Regions from separate parts of the Sphingobacterium sp. UBA5789 genome, predicted to be linked through region 1. Evidence: riboswitches for the same ligand, from Rfam matches in the RefSeq annotation. Region 1 holds a riboswitch; each other region holds the start of a gene.
What was found. Region 1 has a riboswitch for S-adenosylmethionine ahead of metE (5-methyltetrahydropteroyltriglutamate--homocysteine S-methyltransferase). Riboswitches for the same ligand answer to the same signal wherever they lie in the genome.

Region 1 (7,501 bases):
GATTATGCAAAAATCCTTCACTGAACCAATGGCTTCGTTTGAAGAAGAAATTATTAAACATACAAAGCAGGCTGGTAAAACAATAGAAGGGCTTTCGAGCATTGAAGAACAATATTCTTTTGCAGATAAGATTTTTGAAACATCTGATTTCCCTTCTTATCTAAAGTCCATGGATGAGTTTGATATTCAAAGCATTCTTTCTCATATATTTCAACTGTACAAGGAGGAAAATATTGCAGGTATGGATGAGCTGTTATTAAAATATACTTCATCCAATCCGGAAACCTATCGTCAACTGTTACCCGTTCGTAATCATCTGTGGGCAGATCGTATGCCTGCATTAATGAGTGAGGCTCCGACTTTCTTTGCTATAGGTTCGGGACACTTGTCCGGCGAAGAAGGTGTAATCAATCTTTTACGTCAGAAAGGATATACGGTCACACCGGTTTATAATTAAGATTTCGCTTTTTTGTGGAGTATAAATATTCGAAAAAAAAGGCTGTTAATTGATTTAAAGCAGATAGGCTGAACACAGAGTTCAGCCTATCTTTTTTACGTTATGTGATACCTTTTTTAAGGGATATCTCTCGCAGTAGAGATTAATTTTTATTTCCTCCGAATAATTTAGCCAGTATCCAGATCAGAAGGGCTACTACAACCACTACCATGATCACTCCGGACCATACACCTGCTTTAAAAATTCCTTCGATCGCAGCACAGCTGGTCAAAAGGCTCGTCATTAAGATAACTAATGTTATTGGGAATATTCTGTTCATAGGATTCATTATTATATTGTCTCCTAATAACAAATGACGGGATGAAAAGTTCTTGCGATACTATTTTTAGTGATTATGATGAGGGGTTATCTTGCTTTGTATGAATGAGAGTAGCTTCTATAAAACAAATAACCCGTAGTCTGTGTAAAGCTACGGGCTGTTGTCATTTTAATATTACTAATACTTAAAGGTTATTCAGCTCTAAGGATTTTAGCGGCTTCAACCATAGCTTCTAAAGCTGCTTTGGTTTCCGGCCATGCACGGGTTTTCAATCCACAGTCAGGGTTTACCCAAAGTTGTTCTGCAGGAACTACAGCCTTCGCTTTGCGCAATAAGTTGACCATCTCATCTGTACTGGGTACACGAGGAGAGTGGATGTCGTATACACCAGGTCCGATATCGTTAGGGTATTTGAAATCACCTGCAAATGCATCCAGTAATTCCATTTGTGAACGTGACGTTTCAATCGTAATTACGTCAGCATCCATTGCTGCGATATCTTCAATAATGTCATTGAATTCGGAGTAACACATGTGTGTGTGGATCTGTGTATCATCATCTACGTTAGATGAAGACACGCGGAATGCACGTACTGCCCAGTTCAGGTAATCCTGTTGATCAGCCTTACGCAATGGTAATCCTTCGCGGATAGCCGGCTCGTCGATCTGAATAATTTTGATTCCTGATCTTTCCAATGCCTGTACTTCATCCAGAATTGCTAATGCAATTTGGTATGTTGTTGTTGAACGTGGTTGATCATTACGAACAAATGACCATTGTAAGATTGTAACAGGACCCGTCAACATTCCTTTTACAGGACGGTTGGTCAGAGACTGTGCATACGCAGACCAGCGTACTGTCATATCTGCAGGACGGTATACGTCGCCATAGATAACCGGAGGTTTCACACAACGTGAACCGTAAGACTGAACCCATCCGTTTTTAGTGAATGCATATCCGGCCAATTGCTCTCCGAAGTATTCAACCATGTCATTACGCTCAAATTCTCCATGTACCAGTACGTCGATATCTAATTGCTCCTGAAGACGGATAGTGCGCTCTGTCTCTTCAGCGATTTCTTTGTCATATTGTTCTTGTGAGATGCTTCCTTTTTTCAGGTCTGCTCTCCATTTACGAACATCTTTCGTTTGCGGGAAAGAACCGATTGTAGTCGTTGCAAATGCAGGTAAGTTAAATTTAGCCTGTTGTGCAGCTTTACGGTTTGCAAAAGGAGAAGTACGTGTTGCATCATCATCTGTAATGTTTGCAGTACGTTCTTTTACTTCCGGTTTATGAATAAGTGGAGAAGTACGGCGGCTTTCAGCAGCAGCTTTATTTGCTTCAAAACGTTCAGCTGTTTTAGCGTCTACTTCACCTTCAGCAAGAATAGCAAGGTCTTTTACTTCTGCTAGTTTTTGTTTAGCAAATGCAAGCCAGTTTTTAACTTCTTTAGGTAAAGATTCTTCGTTGTCTTCATTATCCAAATCAAACGGAACATGTAGCAATGAACTGGAAGGTGCAATCCATACGCGGTCTTTGCCTAATGTATCAACAGCTTTTTTGATCTGACTTGATGATTTCTCATAATCATTTTTCCAGATATTACGACCTTCTACAACACCTAATGAAAGTGTCAAAGAAGTTGGAACTTTTGCTAAAACAGTATCCAGTTGATTTTCTCCACGTACAAGATCTAAGTGTAGAGCATGTACAGGAAGATTTACAGCAGTTTCTTCGTTATCACGAAGCGCTTCGAAATAAGTCGCTACAATAAGTTTAATACCTTTAGCTGCTGCGGATAGTTTTTCAAATACATTCTGATATAAAGCACGTGTTTTGCTGTCAATGTCTAAAGCAAGGAAAGGCTCGTCAATCTGTACATATTGTGCACCTGCTTCTGCAAGTCTACCCAAAATCTCTTCGTATACCGGGATCAGGTTTTCGATAAGATCGATACGGTCAAATCCTGCTTCTTTCTCTTTTCCTAATAACAGGTAAGTGATAGGGCCTATTAATACCGGCTTGGTCTCAATGCCTGATGCTTTAGCTTCATTGTATTCATTTAAGAATTTTTCAGAAGTCAGTTTGAATTCCTGATTCTTTGTAAATTCCGGAACAATATAGTGGTAGTTGGTATCAAACCACTTGGTCATTTCCATTGCTGTTACGTCTACACCTTCTTGCTGAAAGCCACGAGCCATTGCAAAATAAAGGTCCAGATTGTAATTGCGATCGATTTTATTCAATAACGAATTGTAACGGGCTGGAATAGCACCTACTGTCAAAGACAGGTCTAACACTTGGTCATAGAAAGAGAAATCATTAGAAGGAATAAGGTCGATACCTGCATCTTTTTGAGTTTTCCAGTTTCCTTCACGGATTTGTTTTGCTGCATCTAATAATTCCTCAGCACTAATCTTTTTTGCCCAATAGGCTTCATTGGCTTTTTTCAATTCGCGGAATGCGCCCACACGAGGGTAGCCTAAATTGTTAGTTAATAACATAAAAATGATTGTTGTTTAATTTTTAAACTCCATAAAACTACTATGCTAAAGAGGAAGGACACCAGATGCAGTGACTTCGGCTTATCTTTCCCTCCTGTTTCCAAGCGGTGTAGAATTTAGCACCTTGTCAAGTGACAGGTTGCTAAGGCTTCTTCGGGTCTAGTCCCTCGGCCTTTCTCTATAAGCGAAGGTAATATCGGGATTAGGTTTCTAAATCCCAAAAATATTTTAATAAATCGTCGTAATAGTATGCTGTTGATCAGAATTGGACGCTTGCAGACAGTCCGGCTTGTTTTCCATTGTAAAACGGAGTTACTACCGTAACAGAAGAAGAGGGGTTATGTTGCAAATGTTTGTCCACAAGAGGGAGCAGCCAATAACCAATCTTGGTACTTAGCATGCCTATACCTGCTCCCATAACGACATCTGAAAACCAGTGCTTATTGTTGTACATTCTGAAAAATCCAGTTCCGGCAGCTACCGTATATCCTGCAATACCATACCAGATAGATTGGTGTTTATATTCCTGCCATAATAATTCAGCTCCGGCAAATGCTGTAGCAGCATGCCCCGAAGGAAAAGAATTATTCGCGGAGTTGTCAGGACGCCAGACGTTTCCAGTGCTTTTGATAGTGTACACAGTCGTGGCCATAATGGCATGGGATACACCCGAAACAAACAGTCGCTCTTTCAGATTGTGGCGGGCTTTTATGCCTGCCAGGTCCAATACATAAATGCTAAGTAACGGTGTATACTGGCTAAAATCATCAACAGTAAATTTCCCGTCTATATTTTTTCGCAAAACATTGTTAATATCGTTATCCTGATGAATAAGGAAATGGCTTTCCCGGGAAATAATGCCGTACGTTAATAATCCGGCAGGTATCGCAATTTCTTTATAGGGGATTTGTCTCCAAAAGTTTTTTTTGAGCGTTGTATTTTGCAGGGTATCGCTGAATTGTTTGGTTGTATCTTGTTGTGCCGACAGCACATGGCCAAAGCAGACAAATAGGATAAGAAAAGTAATGACAGAGCGCATTAATGTCATAGGAATTCGTTTGTAAGTGTGATATCAATCACCAGGATGACTGAAACGTATATGTAAAAACTTAACAGGTCTTCATTCATCAGATTGTTATCCTGTAATGAAGATGAAATTAGTGTGTGTTTTGCGCTGTAAAGATAATTATTATCTCTTGAATTTACAAAATTAAGAGATAATAATTATTTGTTAGTTTTTTGTTATGATAGTGTTAGCTAACGAGGAGTTTGTAGCCTTTACCGTGTACATTGACGATCTCTACACTTGGATCTTCACGCAGATATTTACGGAGTTTACTCAGGAATACATCCATGCTTCTTCCTGTGAAGTAATTGTCATCGTGCCATATTTTTAAAAGCGCTTCTTCGCGGGTCAGAACATCATTTTTCTTCAGACAAAGTAAACGTAATAATTCAGCTTCTTTTGTTGACAGTTTCTGTTGTTGGCCTTTGTATGAAATCTGCTGGCTGGTGTAATCAAAGAAGTAATCTCCAATTTCAAACTTATCCGCAGTCTCTTCTTCTTTATCTCTGGAACTTCTTTTCAGAAGAGCATTGATGCGAAGTAAAAGTTCTTCTACCCGAAATGGTTTAGTGATGTAATCATCACCGCCCAGTTCAAAGGCCTGCGTTTTATCTTCCATCATTCCTTTAGCAGTAGCATATATGACAGGCACTGTCGTGTTGGTTTTACGGATATCTTTTCCAAGAGAAAATCCATCCTTTTTAGGCATCATGACATCCAGAATACACAAATCGTACTGGTCTTTATGGAAGGCAACAAGTGCTTCCTCTCCATCCTGACAAAGTGTGACATCGAATTTACCTTTCAGTTCCAGATAATCTTTTAGAAGCTCACCCAGATTAGGATCATCTTCCGCTAATAATATTTTTTGCATAATTTGCGTATTTTTCTGATTGATAATAACTGTCGCCACAGCAACAGCATTTCTAATTATAATTTGTGCCCTTTCAGTGGCAATGTAATATCAAAATTTGTGCCTTTATCCTTCTCACTTTTTACCTGTATCTTACCGTCAAGACGCTTGATAATGTCATTTACATAACTTAACCCGAGGCCAAATCCTTTTACATTATGAATATTCCCTGTAGGTATCCGGTAAAACTGATCGAAAATTTTCTGTTGCTGGTCACGTGTCATTCCGATACCCTTATCGCTAACAGATATCACTATTGTATTCTTATGGTTATGGGTTCTGACAGTTATATGTGGACTGTCTTTACTGTATTTGATCGCATTGTCCACCAGATTAAACAGTACATTGGAAAGGTGTAACTCGTCACCGATAACCACATCATCCTTGGCCTCCAGAAAAGTTTCCAGTGTTCCTTTGGATTTTTGAATCTGCAGTTGCATACTGTCCAGAACCGCATTAGTCAGATCATTAATCCGCACATCCATCCGGTCTATTTTTAAATTCTCTTTTTCCAGTCTGGCAATATTGAGCACGCGTTCAATGTGGTCTCCCAATCTGACGTTCTCATCGTAAATAATATTGGCAAGGCGATTTACTCTTCTTTCATCTGCAATTATTTCAGGATCCCGGAGAGACTCACTTGCAATCATAATCGTCGCCACAGGAGTTTTGAACTCATGGGTCATATTGTTGATAAAGTCAGTCTTCATTTCCGAAATTTTCTTTTGACGGAAGATCGTGGTCAGTGTGTAAGCAAAACAACCGATCAGTAAAACAAGTAAGGCGCCCATCGGAAAGAACAGGTATCCCATATTGTCCATGATAATATTACGTTTGTCCGTAAAGGTAATAGTCAGTTTTCCAGGTGCATTGCCAACGTCTCCCTGAAACAAGAGGGTAGAATAGCTGTTGTGCTTTTGGGGCTTATCCAGTTCACCCAGTGTATTGATGTTATACAGAATGCTGTTGTTCTCTTTGACTTCAATATTAAATTTGGAATTAATATCTCTGTTGTAAAGTTCCCTTGTCAGCTCTTTCTTAAGAAAACTGACATCGATCCGACTCTTTAACGGACGTTTGGAAAGTTCCATGCTCGCTGCAAAATCTTCAATAACATCATTTTTCTTACCACCGATTACAGCAATGGAGTCATACAGATTGCTTGCATCATCAAGTTGTGACAGTTTGAGCTTATTTTCTAATCCATGTATACGAAGAGCAATCTTCATATCTGCTTTTGGCGGCAATGTCTTGATTGTAAAGTCCAGTGAATTAAGTTCGTACGGATTTAAGAAAGCAAGGTATCGGCAGCTGTCATCTTTTGCTGCAATACGTGCAATTTTGTCACCGACTGCATATACCTCAATTGAATTACCGATAGAATTATCTTCATAGACACCCTGTGAAATCAGAAGCTTGACCAGGTAATTATATTTTTTGCGTCGGATATACGTTTCATAGAACCAGTTTTCCAGAGGTACAATAATCGGATAACTCATCTTGAGTACATCTTCAGCATCTTTAAACTTTTGCTGAACTTCATATTGCTGGACGCGAAGTGCTTCGATCTGCTTTTGAATATTGATCTGGTCTTCTAAACGCTTTTGTTCCCGCTCATATTTGACCTGGTTGTTTCTTTGCTGGGTTTTGGCAAATGCCATTACCTCATGTTTCTCTATTTTAGAGGCAACTGTAGCCAGAGATGCATTGACTGATTCATCGAAAAGCTGTGATTTCTGACGGAAAGAGTCGCGGATAAAAAAGTATTGCATCGCCATTACTCCAAGCAGAGCAATAGACATTAATCCGATAATGACAGTAATACTTCTTTGTTTCATTTGTTACAAAAATATAAATGCTTTACCTTCAAAACTTTCATTTAACAATATTTAACAGGCAAAGCAGCTTATTATGATTTGAAATTGAGAATTGTTGCTTAATTTTAAGGTAATACATTTCATAGATTATGAAACTGAAATATAGCATATTTACAGCACTTTTCCTAAGCATGTGGAGCTATTCTTCCGCGCAGGATTTTAAGGTTCAGGGTAAGGAAGGACGTAAAGTTTTTCCGGATCAGCAGATTCCTTTACTGGATACCGTAAAACGGGCGCAGGTTTATCTTCTGAAACCCAATGAGCTCAAAAACAGAAAAGGGGAAATCCCGACTATAAAACTATATGGCAAAGAATCCGCTCCTATGCCGGGAACAAAAAAAATGGATGAGTGGGATAAGCAACCC
Region 2 (7,501 bases), on a different contig from region 1:
ACACTAAAGTATTAATTATTTATCACTTACATCTTTCTTTTAACCGGTAATCAGAAAGAAAGTAAAATATGCTGTAGAAGATCCTTATAAAACCTATTGTGCAGATACCCATTTTTGGGCGTACAGAATTTCGTCTATCGTCTTATACAACTTTTCCAGTTCAACCGTACCTCGATTTCCATAGTCACGGATTTTCTTTACTTTATCATTCTGATAACGGATTTCTAAATGTACAGCAGGCAGATCCGAAACACCTCTGTTACCATAATCATCCTTCAATTCCGGAAATTGTAACTCATTAAGCTGTTTAATTATTTTGTTCAGATCACCTGTACTGATCTGCGTAGCATACTGCCCTTTAAGTCCGTTTTTCAAAAAATTATCAGCATCCAGTTGCGCAGCACCATTCTTACTGATCTTCAGTACAAAGACCGGACAGGTTCCGAAACAAGGTTTTCTACTAAAACCGATTTCCTCAATTTCGTATTTCTTATTTGCTGAACTATCGGTTTTGTAACTTTTGCAAGAGATAAAAAGTAAAATTGTGAGAGAAAATAACAGATATTTCATATAATGTCGATATAGTAAACTATCCAAAAATAAACATAAAACCCCGGATTTACCGGGGTTTTATATACTATACTATTCCGGAAACCTTATTTCCACCAATGGTAGTAATTGTGCAATCCGTCATATTCAAATCCACAACGCGGATACAACGTGTTGCCGATAGCATTAGTTTTTTCTGTTTCCAGCATCAGTCCACAGGCATCTGTCTGTTCACACCATTGCTTACATCTGTCAATCAAGGCTACTGAGAAACCTTTTCCCCGGTGCTCCGGATGAACATACAGATCACTCAAAAGCCATTGTTTTTGAAGTTTGGTATAGTGAAACAATTTATATAACTGCACAAACCCTACAGCCATCTCACCCTCAAAAAGCAAAAATATGTGCGATTCATCATTCAGTATTCTTTCTCTCAAAAATTTCTTCCCTTTTTCTACATCCGATTCCTGACGGTAAAAAACACGGTAAAGATCAAATAGTTCTGCCGCCTGATCCAGATCTTCAAGGACCACTTTTTTAATGTTGTAATTCATATTCCTATTATTTGTTATTAATTTTCAACAAACATATGCGTTATTTGGACTACCTTTGTAGTCCACAATAAAACCAATAAGTAGTCCAGTATGTTTCCGTTTGAGTCAGTCATAACAATAGAAAGAGCACACAAAAATCCGGTTTACCTGCAGATAGCAATCGCAATCAGTAAGGCTATACGAAATGGTATCCTGAAGCCGGGAGCTGCATTACCTGGTAGTAGGGAGATGGCTCAAAAACTAGGTTTGCACCGCAAAACCGTACTCGCTGCTTATGACGAACTTATTGCTCAGGATTATATAAAAGCAATTCCCCGGAAAGGAATTTATGTATCGGAACAACTTCCCCTGTTAAAACCAAAAAAATGGAACAGCGAACGCATGCATAATGCTTATGGATACCGTTTGGAAATTCCCGGCGAACATCGTGTACAACCTACTGTACAGGAAGATCACACAGCGATTCTTAAATTAATCATTGATGACGGATATCCGGATGTACGTCTCTCTCCTATTGATACGCTACTAAAATCATATCGGTTTATTCTGACTAAAAAAAATAACATCGAACAGAGTAAAGAAGACAATGCACGAGGCTCTATCCGGTTACGGGAGCAACTGACATTATTACTTTCAGAAACAAGAGGAATAAACATTGGCAAAGAAAATATACTCATCACCCACGGCGCACAGATGAGCATCTATATTGCTGCCCACCTCCTGACCCGTAAGAATACACAGGTGATAGCAGGTGATCCCGGATATGCCACAGCAAATAAGGTCTTTACAGATATGGGAGCAACTGTGATCAGCGTACCAGTAGATAAGTACGGGCTGGATATCGATGCGATAGCACATATTTGTACACAGCAAACTATTCATTTCGTATATGTTATTCCTCACCACCATTATCCGACAACAGTCACTTTAAGTACTGAAAGAAGAATGCGCTTACTGGAGCTGGCTAAACACTATAATTTTGTAATTATCGAAGATGATTACGACTACGATTATCATTATGATTCCGCACCCTATCTTCCACTTGCAAGTGCCAATCATGAAGGAAGAGTGATCTATATCGGATCATTTTCTAAGATACTCGCACCCTCCATACGCATAGGTTTTATGATTGCTCCGGGCAATTTTATCAATCAGGCCGCAGATTTCCGAAAATCCATAGATGTTGGAGGCGATATGTTTATGCAGGATGCGCTGGCTTCCCTTATTCAAGAAGGAGAACTCAAGCGTTATATTACAAAAGCAAAGAAAGCATATCACCTGAGAAGAGACCATCTGTATGATCTTATTACAAAAAAAACAAGTCCCTATGTCTCACTTAGTCTGCCCGGTGGTGGAATGGCCATGTGGGTTCAAATGGATAAAAAGATTCCTGTCCGCCAACTTCATGAAATGTTACTCCGAAACGGTATAAAAATAAAAGTCATAAACGAAGAATGGAATGCATTCCGTTTCGGTTTTGCCTCCTTAAATCAAACTGAAATAGAAGAAGTCATAGATACAATCGAAATGGCCATCTCCAAAATTATAAGCTGACAGTTGAATACTTACACATTTGCAGTCCAACTATCTTAAAATTATCAGGTTTCTCTATTTTTCCATTTGACAAACTCGTTTCTCATACAATGACCACAGGGTCGGTATCCGGATAACAGTGCCTCTTTCTCAGAAGCAAAGAAAACCCGGTTCTTACGAAGCATCCTTTTCCCGGATCCGCAAGATAGTTTACCGTATATTTTTAATTTAACATGCCCCGCAAAGCATATTTCAGCCGTCCGGATTTTACTTCTTACTTCTCCATCTTCATATATACTGTGGCGGATTGGCATCAGCTAAGTGCATCATGAAAAATAATTCCCAATGTATAGCGTTCGCCACTATGCACCTCACTTACGCCATGTTTCATATTAGCACGGTAATACCCCCTTGTTCCTTTCACAGGTCTGAAATTGGTCGTAAAAATCAGAATATCTCCCTTTTTTGGTTTCAATACAATAGCCTGTGACTGAGCTCTGGGTATCTGCTGCAGCAATACAAATTCTCCTCCCGTAAAATCCACCTCCGGTTCACTCAGAAAAAGAAGAATCTGCATAGGGAAATAAACTTCGCCGTACAGATCCTGATGCAGCGTATTGAATCCGCCAGGTCCGTATTTTAAAATCAGAACAGTAGCTTTAGTTTGCTGGAGATCATGGCATTGCTTCATCAGCACTTCATGTTCAGCCGGAAATTCGACCTCAATATGTAATGCACGATTCCAGGCATTAGCTACTGTTGCAAGATACGGATAAACCGTTTTTCGGATTTTTGCAATAAGGTCCGGAAGCGGATAATCAAAATACTTATACTCTCCTTTTCCAAATCGATAACGCTCCATCACTACTGTTTTCCGGTAAGCATCGGGATGGTAATAATTTGCTTTCAGCTCCTCACATTCCTGATCCGTAAGAACCTCCGAAAGGACAGCATAGCCCTTATCGTGAAGCTCTGATGTAATGTGATTCCAGTTTAATTCTCCTGTTTCTTTCATCTTTTATTGCTTTGATTTTACTGCACAAACATATAGAGCATCCTGTAGTAAAAAAATCCGTTTTCTGCTCTTTTAATGGCTGTTTTTTGCTGTTTTAAAATTTCCCTCCAACTGCGGATTCCGTATATTTATTCCATTTGTTTTTAAAAGTTTTTGAGCAATTATTTGCAAGATTAAAAATCAAAAGATATATTTGCAGAGTCTTCAGCGGAAGACAACCTAATCATTACCTCTCTATATCGTAGGGTTTTGATTTATAAAGAAGTGGCGAGAGACTGGCTCAATGACCCACTGGCAACCTTCAAAAAACGTTTGAAAAGGTGCCAATTCCTGTCCGAAGCAATGTTGCTTTGGAGCATATAAATGAAAAGGCTATGAACATTACATTTTACAATTTCACATCATTCGGAACATCCTCAAAGCAGGATACCAATCCTTTGTCATACCATTCTGTGTTGTTTTCCAACCGAATGCGAATGTACAATGCGATGTGTTGCTAAGATTTTCTCTTATCCCTCAGCACGGCTATCTCACGCCTAAGACACAGGAGTGAGCAGCAACAAGTGTATTCTTTTAATCAATAATTTCATTACAATTTTAAACTCCCAAAGAAATGTCAGAAAATACAAACTTAAAATTTGAAACACTACAAGTACATGCAGGTCAGGTAGCAGATCCGACCACAGGATCCAGAGCAGTACCTATTTACCAGACAACATCTTATGTATTTGAAAATGCGGAACATGGTGCTAACTTATTTGCCCTGAAACAATTTGGCAATATCTACACCCGTATCATGAATCCGACAACAGATGTATTTGAAAAACGTATTGCTGCATTAGAAGGCGGAGTAGCAGCTGTGGCAGTCGCATCAGGACAGGCAGCTCAGTTTATTGCACTGAATAATATCCTCGAAAGCGGTGAAAATTTTGTAGCCGGATCCAACCTTTACGGCGGGACTTACAACCAGTTTAAAGTTGCTTTTAAAAGATTAGGTATAGAAGTTCGTTTTGCACAAGACAGTGAAGCTGAACAAATAGAATCACTTATCGATGACAAAACCAAAGCTATCTATATCGAGACCATCGGTAATCCGAGTTTCAACATTCCTGATTTCGAAAAAATCGCAGCTGTAGCCAAGAAATATGATATTCCTTTGATTGTAGACAATACATTTGGTGCAGGAGGTTACTTATTCAAACCATTGGAACACGGAGCACATGTAGTCGTTGAATCAGCTACTAAATGGATCGGCGGACACGGTACCAGTATTGGTGGCGTTATCGTTGACGGAGGAAATTACAATTGGGGTAATGGTAAATTCAAACAGTTTTCAGAACCTTCTGAAGGATATCACGGATTAGTTTTCGCAGATGTATTCGGTCCTGATGGTCCTTTTGGAAATATACAGTTTGCGATCAGAGCACGTGTTGAAGGTCTTCGTGACTTTGGCCCTGCCCTGTCTCCATTCAATTCGTTCTTATTGTTACAAGGTCTCGAAACATTATCACTGCGTGTACAACGCCATGTAGATAATGCACTCGAAGTAGCACAATGGCTGGAAGCACATCCACAGGTGGAGAAAGTAAGCTACCCTGGATTAAAAAGCTCTCCATATCACAACAACGCACAGAAATACCTCAGAAACGGATTCGGAAGTGTACTTTCTTTTGCTATCAAAGGAGATCCTCAAAAAGCAAACGAATTTATTGACAGTCTGCAACTGATCAGCCACCTGGCGAATGTCGGAGATACCAAATCTCTTATTATCCATCCTGCAGCTACTACACATCAGCAACTGAGCGAAGAAGCACAGATTGGTGCAGGAGTATATCCGGGTCTGTTGAGAATATCCGTTGGTATCGAACATATTGATGATATCAAAGCAGATCTTCAACAAGCATTTGAAAAGATTAAATAATAAGGCTTTAAAGACTGTTCTACAGGCTACAAAGCATATATTTTTCAAAGAATATGTAATCCCCTTCATCGGGGAAAATACAATAAAGCATAAATGAGTAGCAAAACTTTTAAATATACTGAACCATTTGTATTTGAGAACGGCAAGCAGATCGATGATCTGCAGATTGCCTACCATACCTATGGAAAGTTAAATGCGGATAGAGATAATGTCGTCTGGGTATGCCATGCCCTGACGGCAAACTCCGATGTGTTTGACTGGTGGAAAGGACTATTTGGAGAAAACGATCTCTTCAATCCCCGCGATTATTTTATTGTTTGTGCCAATGCACTGGGTTCGCACTATGGATCTTCAGGCCCTTTATCTGTCAATCCACAGACAGATCAGCCTTATTACTTATCCTTTCCACAGTTTACAGTACGTGATATGGTACAGGCAAACCAGTTGCTGGCCGATCATCTGGATATACAAAAGATCAACATCCTGATTGGCGGTTCATTGGGAGGGCAGCAGGCGCTGGAATGGGCAGCTTCCGCACAGATCGACATTTCCCATCTGATAGTTATGGCGACCAACGCTGTACACTCCCCATGGGGAATAGCCTACAATGAAAGCCAGCGGTTAGCCATCACTGCCGACCGGACCTTTTATGCCAACAAACCTGATGGCGGAGCCAAAGGACTGAAAGCAGCCAGAAGTCTGGCCCTGCTATCCTATCGTTCATATGATACCTATGCAGCTACGCAGGAGGAATCTGATAATGAAAAAACTGATCAGTATAAGGCCTCATCTTATCAAAGCTATCAGGGCGAAAAACTGGTAAACCGTTTCAATGCGTACAGCTACTGGTTCTTATCCAAAGCTATGGACAGTCACCATCTGGGGCGTGGCCGTATTTCTGCGGCGCAGACACTACAGGAACTGAAGCAAAAAACACTGGTCATCGGTATCACGACAGATGTATTATTTCCACCGGTAGAGCAGCAATTCATTGCACAGCATATTTCAGGAGCAGAATACTATCAGCTGGATTCCCTGTATGGACATGATGGATTTTTGATCGAGACCAAAATACTATCTCAAATCATCTCCGGATTCCTGACAGCGGAATTTGCGGAAGATAAATCAATAGAATTAACAACAGTATAAGAATAAAGATATTTATTAAAATCAAATGAGTAAGAAGTTAACGTTAGGCATGTTTGGATTTGGGGTAGTAGGACAAGGCCTTTATGATATAATAAAAACAAAGAATTTAAATTTAGAGATCAAAAAGTTTGTGATCAAAAATGCAGACAAGAAACGTTCTCTGCCTGCAGAATTATTTACAACAGATCCGGCTGCTATACTGGATGATCCGGAAATCAATACCGTTGTCGAATTAATTGACGATGCAGAAGCCGCTTATCAATTTACAGTGACAGCTCTTAAATCCGGGAAAAATGTGGTGTCAGCAAATAAAAAGATGATTGCAACACATCTGGAAGAACTCACGGAGATCCAGCAACAGACCGGCACAAGCCTGCTATATGAAGGAGCTGTCTGTGGAAGTATTCCCATTATCCGTAATCTGGAAGAATACTATGACAATGAACTTCTACATTCAGTAAGTGGTATCTTCAACGGATCTTCTAACTATATTCTGTCCAAGATATTCAATGAAAATCAAAGCTATGATACCGCATTGAAGAAAGCACAGGAACTCGGTTTTGCGGAAACAGATCCTACACTCGATGTAGGAGGCTACGATCCGAAGTACAAACTTGCTATTGTAGCTTCACATGCTTACGGACTATACATCAAACCGGATGACATTCTGAATATTGGTATAGATAAACTGGATCAGCAGGATATCCGTTTTGCAAAAGAAAAAGGCTACAAACTTAAACTCGTGCCATTGGCCAAAGAGATCAATAATGCGCAGGTAGT
Region 3 (7,501 bases), on a different contig from region 1:
GAAGAGATCGTTGAGGAGGATCTTCGGACAGGCAAGCACGATGGTCGTGTGTTGACCCGATTCCCTCCTGAGCCGAATGGTTACCTTCATATCGGACATGCTAAATCCATCTGTCTGAATTTCGGATTAGCAAAGAAGTATAATGGAAAAACAAACCTTCGCTTTGACGATACGAACCCTGTGACTGAGGACACAGAGTATGTAGAAAGCATTAAGAAAGACATTCAATGGCTTGGTTTTCAATGGAACCAGGAATTATATACATCCGATTACTTCCAGCAACTTTATGATTTCGCACTCGAACTCATCAGAAAAGGATTAGCTTACGTAGATGACAGCACTGCTGAAGAAATAGCTGCAGCAAAAGGCACACCTACTGAGCCAGGAATACCTACACCTTACCGGGATCGTACAGTAGAGGAAAACATCACACTTTTTGAAGAGATGAGAGCCGGAAAATATAAAGAAGGTGAAAAAGTTTTACGTGCAAAGATTGATCTTGCTAATCCGAATATGCATCTGCGTGATCCGCTTTTGTATCGGATCAAATTTGCAGACCATCACCGTACAGGCAATACATGGCCTATCTATCCGATGTATGACTTTGCACATGGACAAAGTGATGCGATTGAAAAGATCACTCACTCCTTGTGTACACTGGAGTTTATTCCTCACCGCCCGCTGTATGACTGGTGCATAGATAAATTGGAGATTTACCCTTCAAAACAGTATGAATTTGCGCGACTGAACCTGAATTATACGGTTATGAGTAAGCGTAAATTGCTGCAACTGGTAAATGAAAAACATGTTGAAGGGTGGGACGATCCGCGTATGCCTACGATCAGCGGTTTACGTCGTCGCGGCTACACACCTGCCAGTATCGTAGACTTCTGTGAGCGTATTGGTATTGCTAAACGCGAAAATATTATCGATGTAAGTCTGCTGGAATTCTGTATCCGTGAAGATCTGAATAAGACAGCATGGCGCAGAATGGCAGTGTTAGATCCTGTCAAAATGATCATTACCAACTATCCGGATGGACAGGTAGAAGAACTGGAAGGAGAAAATAATCCGGAAGTAGAAGGCGGGGAAGGCTCACGTAAAATTCCGTTCAGCAAGGAAGTATGGATAGAACGTGAAGACTTTATGGAGAATGCTCCAAAGAAATTCTTCCGTTTAGGGCCTGGTTTATCTGTACGTCTTAAACATGCTTATATCGTAGAATGCCATGATTTTGTGAAGGATGAAAATGGTAATATCACAGAAATTCACTGTAACTATATTCCAAATTCAAAATCCGGAGAAGATACAAGTGGCCTTAAAGTAAAAGGAACGATTCATTGGGTATCTGTGCCACATGCACAAGAAGCTGAGGTAAGACTCTATGACCGTCTGTTTAACGTAGAAAATCCTGCTGCAGAAGAAGACTTCAAATCTACCATCAATGCAGACAGTCTTAAAATTATTCCTAAAGCTTATTTAGAGCCTGATATGGCCAATGCGGAATTAGGCAGAGGCTATCAGTTTATCCGACTGGGATATTATACATTAGATACCCGTTCCGCTAAGGATCATCTGGTATTTAACCGTACTGTCACCCTTAAAGACTCCTGGGCAAAAGAAGTCAAAAAAGGATAAGCATATCTCCACAATTAAAAAAAAGTCCTGTTCTGCGAAAGAAGAACAGGACTTTTTTATGTTGCCTGTCTGCATTATTTTCTTCCATTTTCTGAAATATAAAATTGTCTCTGCACTTATTTTAATTCCTGATTCCGATCATATTTTTAAGCTCCTATGCTACTTAGATTTGAAGTAGTTAAACAAATATTATATGCTATGAAAAAGTTATTATTCTCAATTATTGCAATGTTACTTATCGGTACAGCAGCTGTTCAGGCTCAGGGATTCAAAGGAAAATGGTTTATCATGGGCGAGGCAGGTTATTCCACTCAATCGGACGGAAATATTCAGCATTACAGTGTCCTTCCTGTTGTGGGTACATTCGTTGCCCCAACGACCGCAGTTGGTATTGGCGTAGGATATTTAGGTCAGAAAGATAAAACGGTTCCTGATGTTATCGGCAAAGAAGAAGCATTTATCGTACAGCCATTGGCCCGGAAATATTGGAGCATCACGGACAACTTTTTGATTTTTGGTCAGGCAGCAGTTCCTTTGACTTTTGGCAAAAATACCATTGATGCAAATGGGGTAAAAGCTGACAGCAAATTCACCGGATATGGTGTACAGCTATCTCCGGGAATAGATTATTTCCTGAGCAGTCATTTTTCAATAGAAGCATCTTTCGGACTGGTTGGCTGGTCTGCAGTGAAACCTAAGGATGGAGAAACAGCAAATGATTTTAATATTGGTGTGAATTCCGGATTTCAAAACGGAGTCAAATTCGGACTCAAATATATCTTTTAACCCCCAGCATCCTATTTAACAAGCAAGGCCTGTATATGTAATATGCAGGTCTTGTGATTTGTTGATTTAAAACGAATTTAGAACAACTGTTCCACAATTTTTTTGGTGGGTCCCGGATTACTCATGGTATAGAAGTGAAGCACCGGAGCGCCAAATTCTATCAGTTCCTTACACTGCTGTACCAGCCATTCATGTCCTACCTGTTTTACATCGGCATTAGTATGACAATCAGCAATGGCGTCACTAAGCTCTTCCGGAATATCCAGGTGAAAGACACGAGGCAATGTCACCAATTGTTTTTTGGAAGTAATTGGCTTCAATCCCGGAATAATAGGTACATTAATATCATGCTCCCGGCATTTGATTACAAAGTCTTTATATTTCTGAACATTAAAAAACATCTGAGTTACAATAAACTCTGCTCCCATTTCTATCTTCTTCTTTAGAAATTTGAAATCCGTATTAAAGTTAGGGCTTTCAAAGTGCTTCTCCGGATATCCGGCAACACCTATACAGAAGTTGGTTTTTTCTGAAGTTTCGACATCCTCATGCAGATATCTGCCTTGATTCATATTTGACACCTGTTGCAGCAGATCTGTCGCGAAAGAATGTCCTCCTTCTGTCGGGATAAAGTTTGCATCTCCTCTGCGTGCATCTCCTCTTAGCAACAGCACATTATCAATGCCCAGGAAGTTGAGATCAATCAATGCATTTTCAGTTTCCTCTTTCGTAAATCCACCACAAATAAGATGAGGAACAGCATCTACCTTATATTTGTTCATTATTGCAGCGCAGATTGCTACTGTTCCCGGACGTTTACGATAGGATACTCTTTCCAAAAGTCCGTTTTCATGTTCTTTATACAGGTAATCTTCGCGATGGTAGGTAACATCTATAAACGGAGGTTTGAATTCCATCATTTCGTCCATGGTTTCATATATACTCTGTATGCTCTGTCCTTTCGCAGGAGGCAATAACTCAAAGGAAAACAAGGTTTTACCTTTGGCATTTTGAATATGGTCAATAATTTTCATTTAGCCGGCCAAACTTCAACATGTTCATTCATGTTGACACTTTTTAATTTCAATAATAAAATAATGTATGAAGGCTCGTAGAGAAAGACACCAGGTATTCGGTGTTTCCGCTTATCTTTCCCTTCTTTAGTTGGGGTAGAATGTAGCACCTTGTCTCCAAGACAGGTTGCCAAGGCTTCATTGGGTCTAGTCCCTCTGCCTTTCACTATAAGCGTAACTAATATCGATATTCAAAGTGAAAAGTCAAAATTAAAAAAGTAAAACCTGTCACTTATCTCTATTTATTGTTTGTCACTGAGGGCATTCCGGAGATCTTTGAGGTAATAGAAAACAACCAGAAGACCCGATCTTTTATATCGGTTGGCATCTGTATTCTTAAATGTTTCGTACAACATCTCATACGCTCGGTATGCGTCGGTCTCATCATAAAAGATATCTTTCCAGCTCTGCGGTACATCATCCCATTCCCGGAGTACGATACCATTTTCAAGATATCGCAGCGGAGTAGGAATTCCGTCCATTTTGTATCCGTGATAGACCCCTGAATGGAGTACATGCTGAACATATGCACAGACGTAATCCAGATTATTCAATAATCTTGTCTTGATTTCGGCATCCGATTCGCTGTCCAGCGGAGCAATTCTCCATGTATTGACTTCGTATGTAAATTTACTATCCGTCTCAACAGATTGGGTACTATCTAACGTAAAATTAAAATACAGACGCTCATTTGCTGATATTGCACGGCTGCTGACCTCATCAAAAACACCCACAAGCTGAATACAATCCGGTCGCTGTTCCTTGATCTCCAAAATTAATTCAGAACCGTCCTTGTCCTTCAGCTTAACTTCATTCTTTACCAATTCATAATCCCCGTGCATTAGGACATCCTCGATGGCCAGTACGAAAGTATTATCCTTATTCAATACGAGAAAAGAGCGGTGATAAATCTCATGTTCACAGGTAACGTTACACCCTACACTTCCCCTGTCGGTCTTTTTCATAGCCTTATAAACAGACTCTTTATATCCGCATGTCATTTGATAATTCCCCGGTTGAAGCTGGATTGTTTCGGTACACGATCCGATGAAGAAAGGCAAGAGGAATAAAAGAATATATTTCATAATACAGGATTGCAGCAATTCAGTTTTGGTTCCCGAATATAAATAGAAAAAGCTACTCAGAAAAGAGCAGCTTTTTGTTATTCGCTATATAGTTCTACCAAACCTTCCGGCAGGTCTACTTCAATAATCTCTTCTTCAGGATCAATACCCAGTATCAGATCATCATTCAACGGAAACATCAGCTCCTTTCCCTTAAAATCAACCCTTGCTATAAATTGCTGAGGCAATTCCTGAACTTCTATGATTTCCCCCAATTCACCATGTACCTCATCAATAACCAGAAAGCCTTTGAGATCAGTCAGTCTGAAATCATCAGGATCACGCTCTGGCATCTTATCATTAGGAAGATACATTTTCTTGTGTACCAATGGCTGTGCTTTATCAATATGATCTACATCTTCGAGATTGAGGTAGGCCGTACTATTGGATTGTAACTTGATATTTTCTACAAAGTAAGGGACAAGCTTCTTATTGATCTCCACAAAAAGTACATCAATATCCAGATCCTGATAATCTTCAAATTCAAAAAACAGCTGCAGTTCTCCCTTCAGTCCTCTTGTCTTGCTGATGTATCCAATATAAAAACTCTGATCTATGGTCATGATGTAACGTAAAATATAAAAATAAAGATTCAGACGGACTATCAGATTCCATCTTTTACAAAAAAGCCGTCCCGGTTTGCGGGGCGGCTTAATTTTTTACTTCGTGATATGTGATTATCCTTCAGTTTCTTCAGTGTTTTCAGCGCCTTCAGTAGCTTCTGGTGCTTCTACTTCTTCAGCAGATTCTTCTACTGCAGGAGTGTTTTTTGCAGCGATAGCAGCTGCTTTGTCAGCTTTTTTCTTAGCTTCAGCAGCTAATGCAGCTTTCTTAGCTTCTTCTTTAGAAGAAGTCAGACTATCTTTTTTACCATCGATTTTAGCAGTTTTTTCTTTAGACCATTCTGCGAATAGTTCTTCAGCTTTTGCTGCATCGAAAGCACCTTTTTTCACACCACCTTCTAAGTGTTTTTTGTATAATACACCTTTGTAAGAAAGGATAGCGCGAGCAGTATCAGTAGGCTGAGCACCTTTGTTCATCCAATCTAACGCTTTTTCGAAATCCAAAACGATAGTTGCAGGATTTGTGTTAGGGTTGTAAGAACCAAGACGTTCGATAAATTTACCATCACGTGGTGCACGTGAATCTGCTACTACTACGTGGTAAAAAGGTTTTCCTTTTTTACCATGTCTTTGCAATCTGATTTTAGTTGCCATGTTTTAATTTTGTTTTATGTATTCAACATATCCCCCGTACTGTATGTAAGAGGGGACGCAAAGATAAAAAGATTATTCCGGATTGTCAACTCTTATCTAATCAAGGGATTAAATTCATCTGTCTTCAGCCTATAGAATCTTCATAAACGAATTGCGGGCTGACTTTTTGATTAGGAGAAGAGCTCTTGCCAAATAATATGTAACTTCATCCTTTGTAAAACATATGTATTCATTTATGTCAGGGATCTTACCTCTAAAAATACTTAAAGCTTCAGCAGGATCAGGTAAAACATTTAGCCTTGCAGTGCACTATCTGACGCTGTTATTTCATCACGAATATAAATATCGGGAAATATTAGCTGTAACTTTTACAAATAAAGCCACGGAGGAGATGAAAACCAGGATTCTGGATGTATTAAAAGGACTGGCAAACAATGATCCATCTCCAGGAACAGACAACTACAGACAACTGCTTTTAAAAGCCTATCCGCAGTATTCCCATATCGAATTACAGGAACGGGCACAGAAAATATACCGTCGTATCCTGCATGACTACAGCCATTTTTCCGTCAGCACTATTGATGGTTTCGTACAAAAGGTAATTCGGGGATTTGCCTTTGAACTAGGACTTGATGCCGCATATAGCCTTGAAATGAATCTCGACAAAGTGCAGGATCAGTTGGTCGACAGACTGGATCTGGAATTAGATGATAAACCGGAGCTGGTAGAATGGATTGTCGATCTCGCAAAAGAACGTATCGATAATGATAAAAGCTGGAATTATAAAGGAGAACTCCTGAGCCTTACCCGCGAAATATTTAAAGAACGTTTTACTGATTTTGAGACGGGACTTAATGAAATTGGTTATTCGAATATAGAAAAGGAATTTTCGAAATATGTACAATTGACCAAACAGCACATCAGGTATGTAGAAGAATCTTTGGTATCAAAAGCGCAGTCGGTATTACAAGCATTCCGGGACAGCAATCTCTCAACAGACGATCTCAAGGGTAAATCCCGCAATCCTCTGTTGAAACTGACCAAGATCACAGAGAAAGACTTTGGCCAGATTTCCTCCCTGCACAAACTGATTGACACACCGGAAGAGTGGTTTCAGAAGAATACAGATACCAGTCCTTTCTATTCCATCAATCCGTTATTAAAAGACCTGTGTACCTATTTTCAGAATGAAGAAGCATCGTATATCCTGGCCACTCAATTCCAGAACAATGTGTATTACCTTCGTCTTATGCAGGAACTTGCTCTCTTACTGCGGGCATACCGTGAGGAGAGTGGAAATCTGTTAATCAGCGATGCACAGCATTTATTAACCGGAATCACTGAAGATGCGGGAGATAATCCTTCTTTTATATGGGAAAAAATAGGCAACCGGTATCGAAATTTTCTGTTTGATGAGTTTCAGGACACTTCCGTTTCCCAATGGAAAAGCTTCAGATCCTTAGTGCAGAATGCAATCTCTGCACCCAGCGAAGAATTTATTGACCACCTTATCGTTGGCGATACAAAACAGTCTATATATCGTTGGCGTAATGGCGACTGGAGCATACTTGAAAGCGGAGCCAAAGCAGATTTGGGTAGCCATCATATTGTGGATGACAATCTGGAAGATAACCACAGAAGCAGTTCGGCTATTATTGAATTT

Region 2: linked by a shared signal. The riboswitch ahead of B4B65_RS19925 (O-acetylhomoserine aminocarboxypropyltransferase/cysteine synthase family protein) and the one ahead of metE (5-methyltetrahydropteroyltriglutamate--homocysteine S-methyltransferase) in region 1 are both predicted to bind S-adenosylmethionine.
Region 3: linked by a shared signal. The riboswitch ahead of B4B65_RS21195 (methylenetetrahydrofolate reductase) and the one ahead of metE (5-methyltetrahydropteroyltriglutamate--homocysteine S-methyltransferase) in region 1 are both predicted to bind S-adenosylmethionine.

Annotation. Positions count from the first base shown of each region.
Region 1 is NZ_DIDX01000001.1:652,669-660,169, forward strand. It holds gene B4B65_RS02850 (TraB/GumN family protein) at 1-457, shown strand, start outside; gene B4B65_RS02855 (hypothetical protein) at 600-776, opposite strand; gene metE (5-methyltetrahydropteroyltriglutamate--homocysteine S-methyltransferase) at 968-3,280, opposite strand; SAM riboswitch class I at 3,359-3,467, opposite strand; gene B4B65_RS02865 (phosphatase PAP2 family protein) at 3,540-4,328, opposite strand; gene B4B65_RS02870 (response regulator transcription factor) at 4,534-5,220, opposite strand; gene B4B65_RS02875 (sensor histidine kinase) at 5,277-7,097, opposite strand; gene B4B65_RS02880 (hypothetical protein) at 7,226-7,501, shown strand, end outside.
Region 2 is NZ_DIDX01000007.1:554,088-561,588, forward strand. It holds gene B4B65_RS19900 (DUF6438 domain-containing protein) at 94-570, opposite strand; gene B4B65_RS19905 (GNAT family N-acetyltransferase) at 657-1,103, opposite strand; gene B4B65_RS19910 (PLP-dependent aminotransferase family protein) at 1,194-2,657, shown strand; gene B4B65_RS19915 (Ada metal-binding domain-containing protein) at 2,702-2,950, opposite strand; gene B4B65_RS19920 (2OG-Fe(II) oxygenase) at 2,950-3,651, opposite strand; SAM riboswitch class I at 3,903-4,017, shown strand; gene B4B65_RS19925 (O-acetylhomoserine aminocarboxypropyltransferase/cysteine synthase family protein) at 4,265-5,572, shown strand; gene B4B65_RS19930 (homoserine O-acetyltransferase family protein) at 5,666-6,721, shown strand; gene B4B65_RS19935 (homoserine dehydrogenase) at 6,747-7,501, shown strand, end outside.
Region 3 is NZ_DIDX01000008.1:45,861-53,361, reverse strand. It holds gene B4B65_RS21205 (glutamine--tRNA ligase/YqeY domain fusion protein) at 1-1,638, shown strand, start outside; gene B4B65_RS21200 (outer membrane beta-barrel protein) at 1,837-2,424, shown strand; gene B4B65_RS21195 (methylenetetrahydrofolate reductase) at 2,502-3,458, opposite strand; SAM riboswitch class I at 3,567-3,672, opposite strand; gene B4B65_RS21190 (hypothetical protein) at 3,740-4,462, opposite strand; gene rimM (ribosome maturation factor RimM) at 4,660-5,184, opposite strand; gene B4B65_RS21180 (30S ribosomal protein S16) at 5,299-5,838, opposite strand; gene B4B65_RS21175 (UvrD-helicase domain-containing protein) at 6,074-7,501, shown strand, end outside.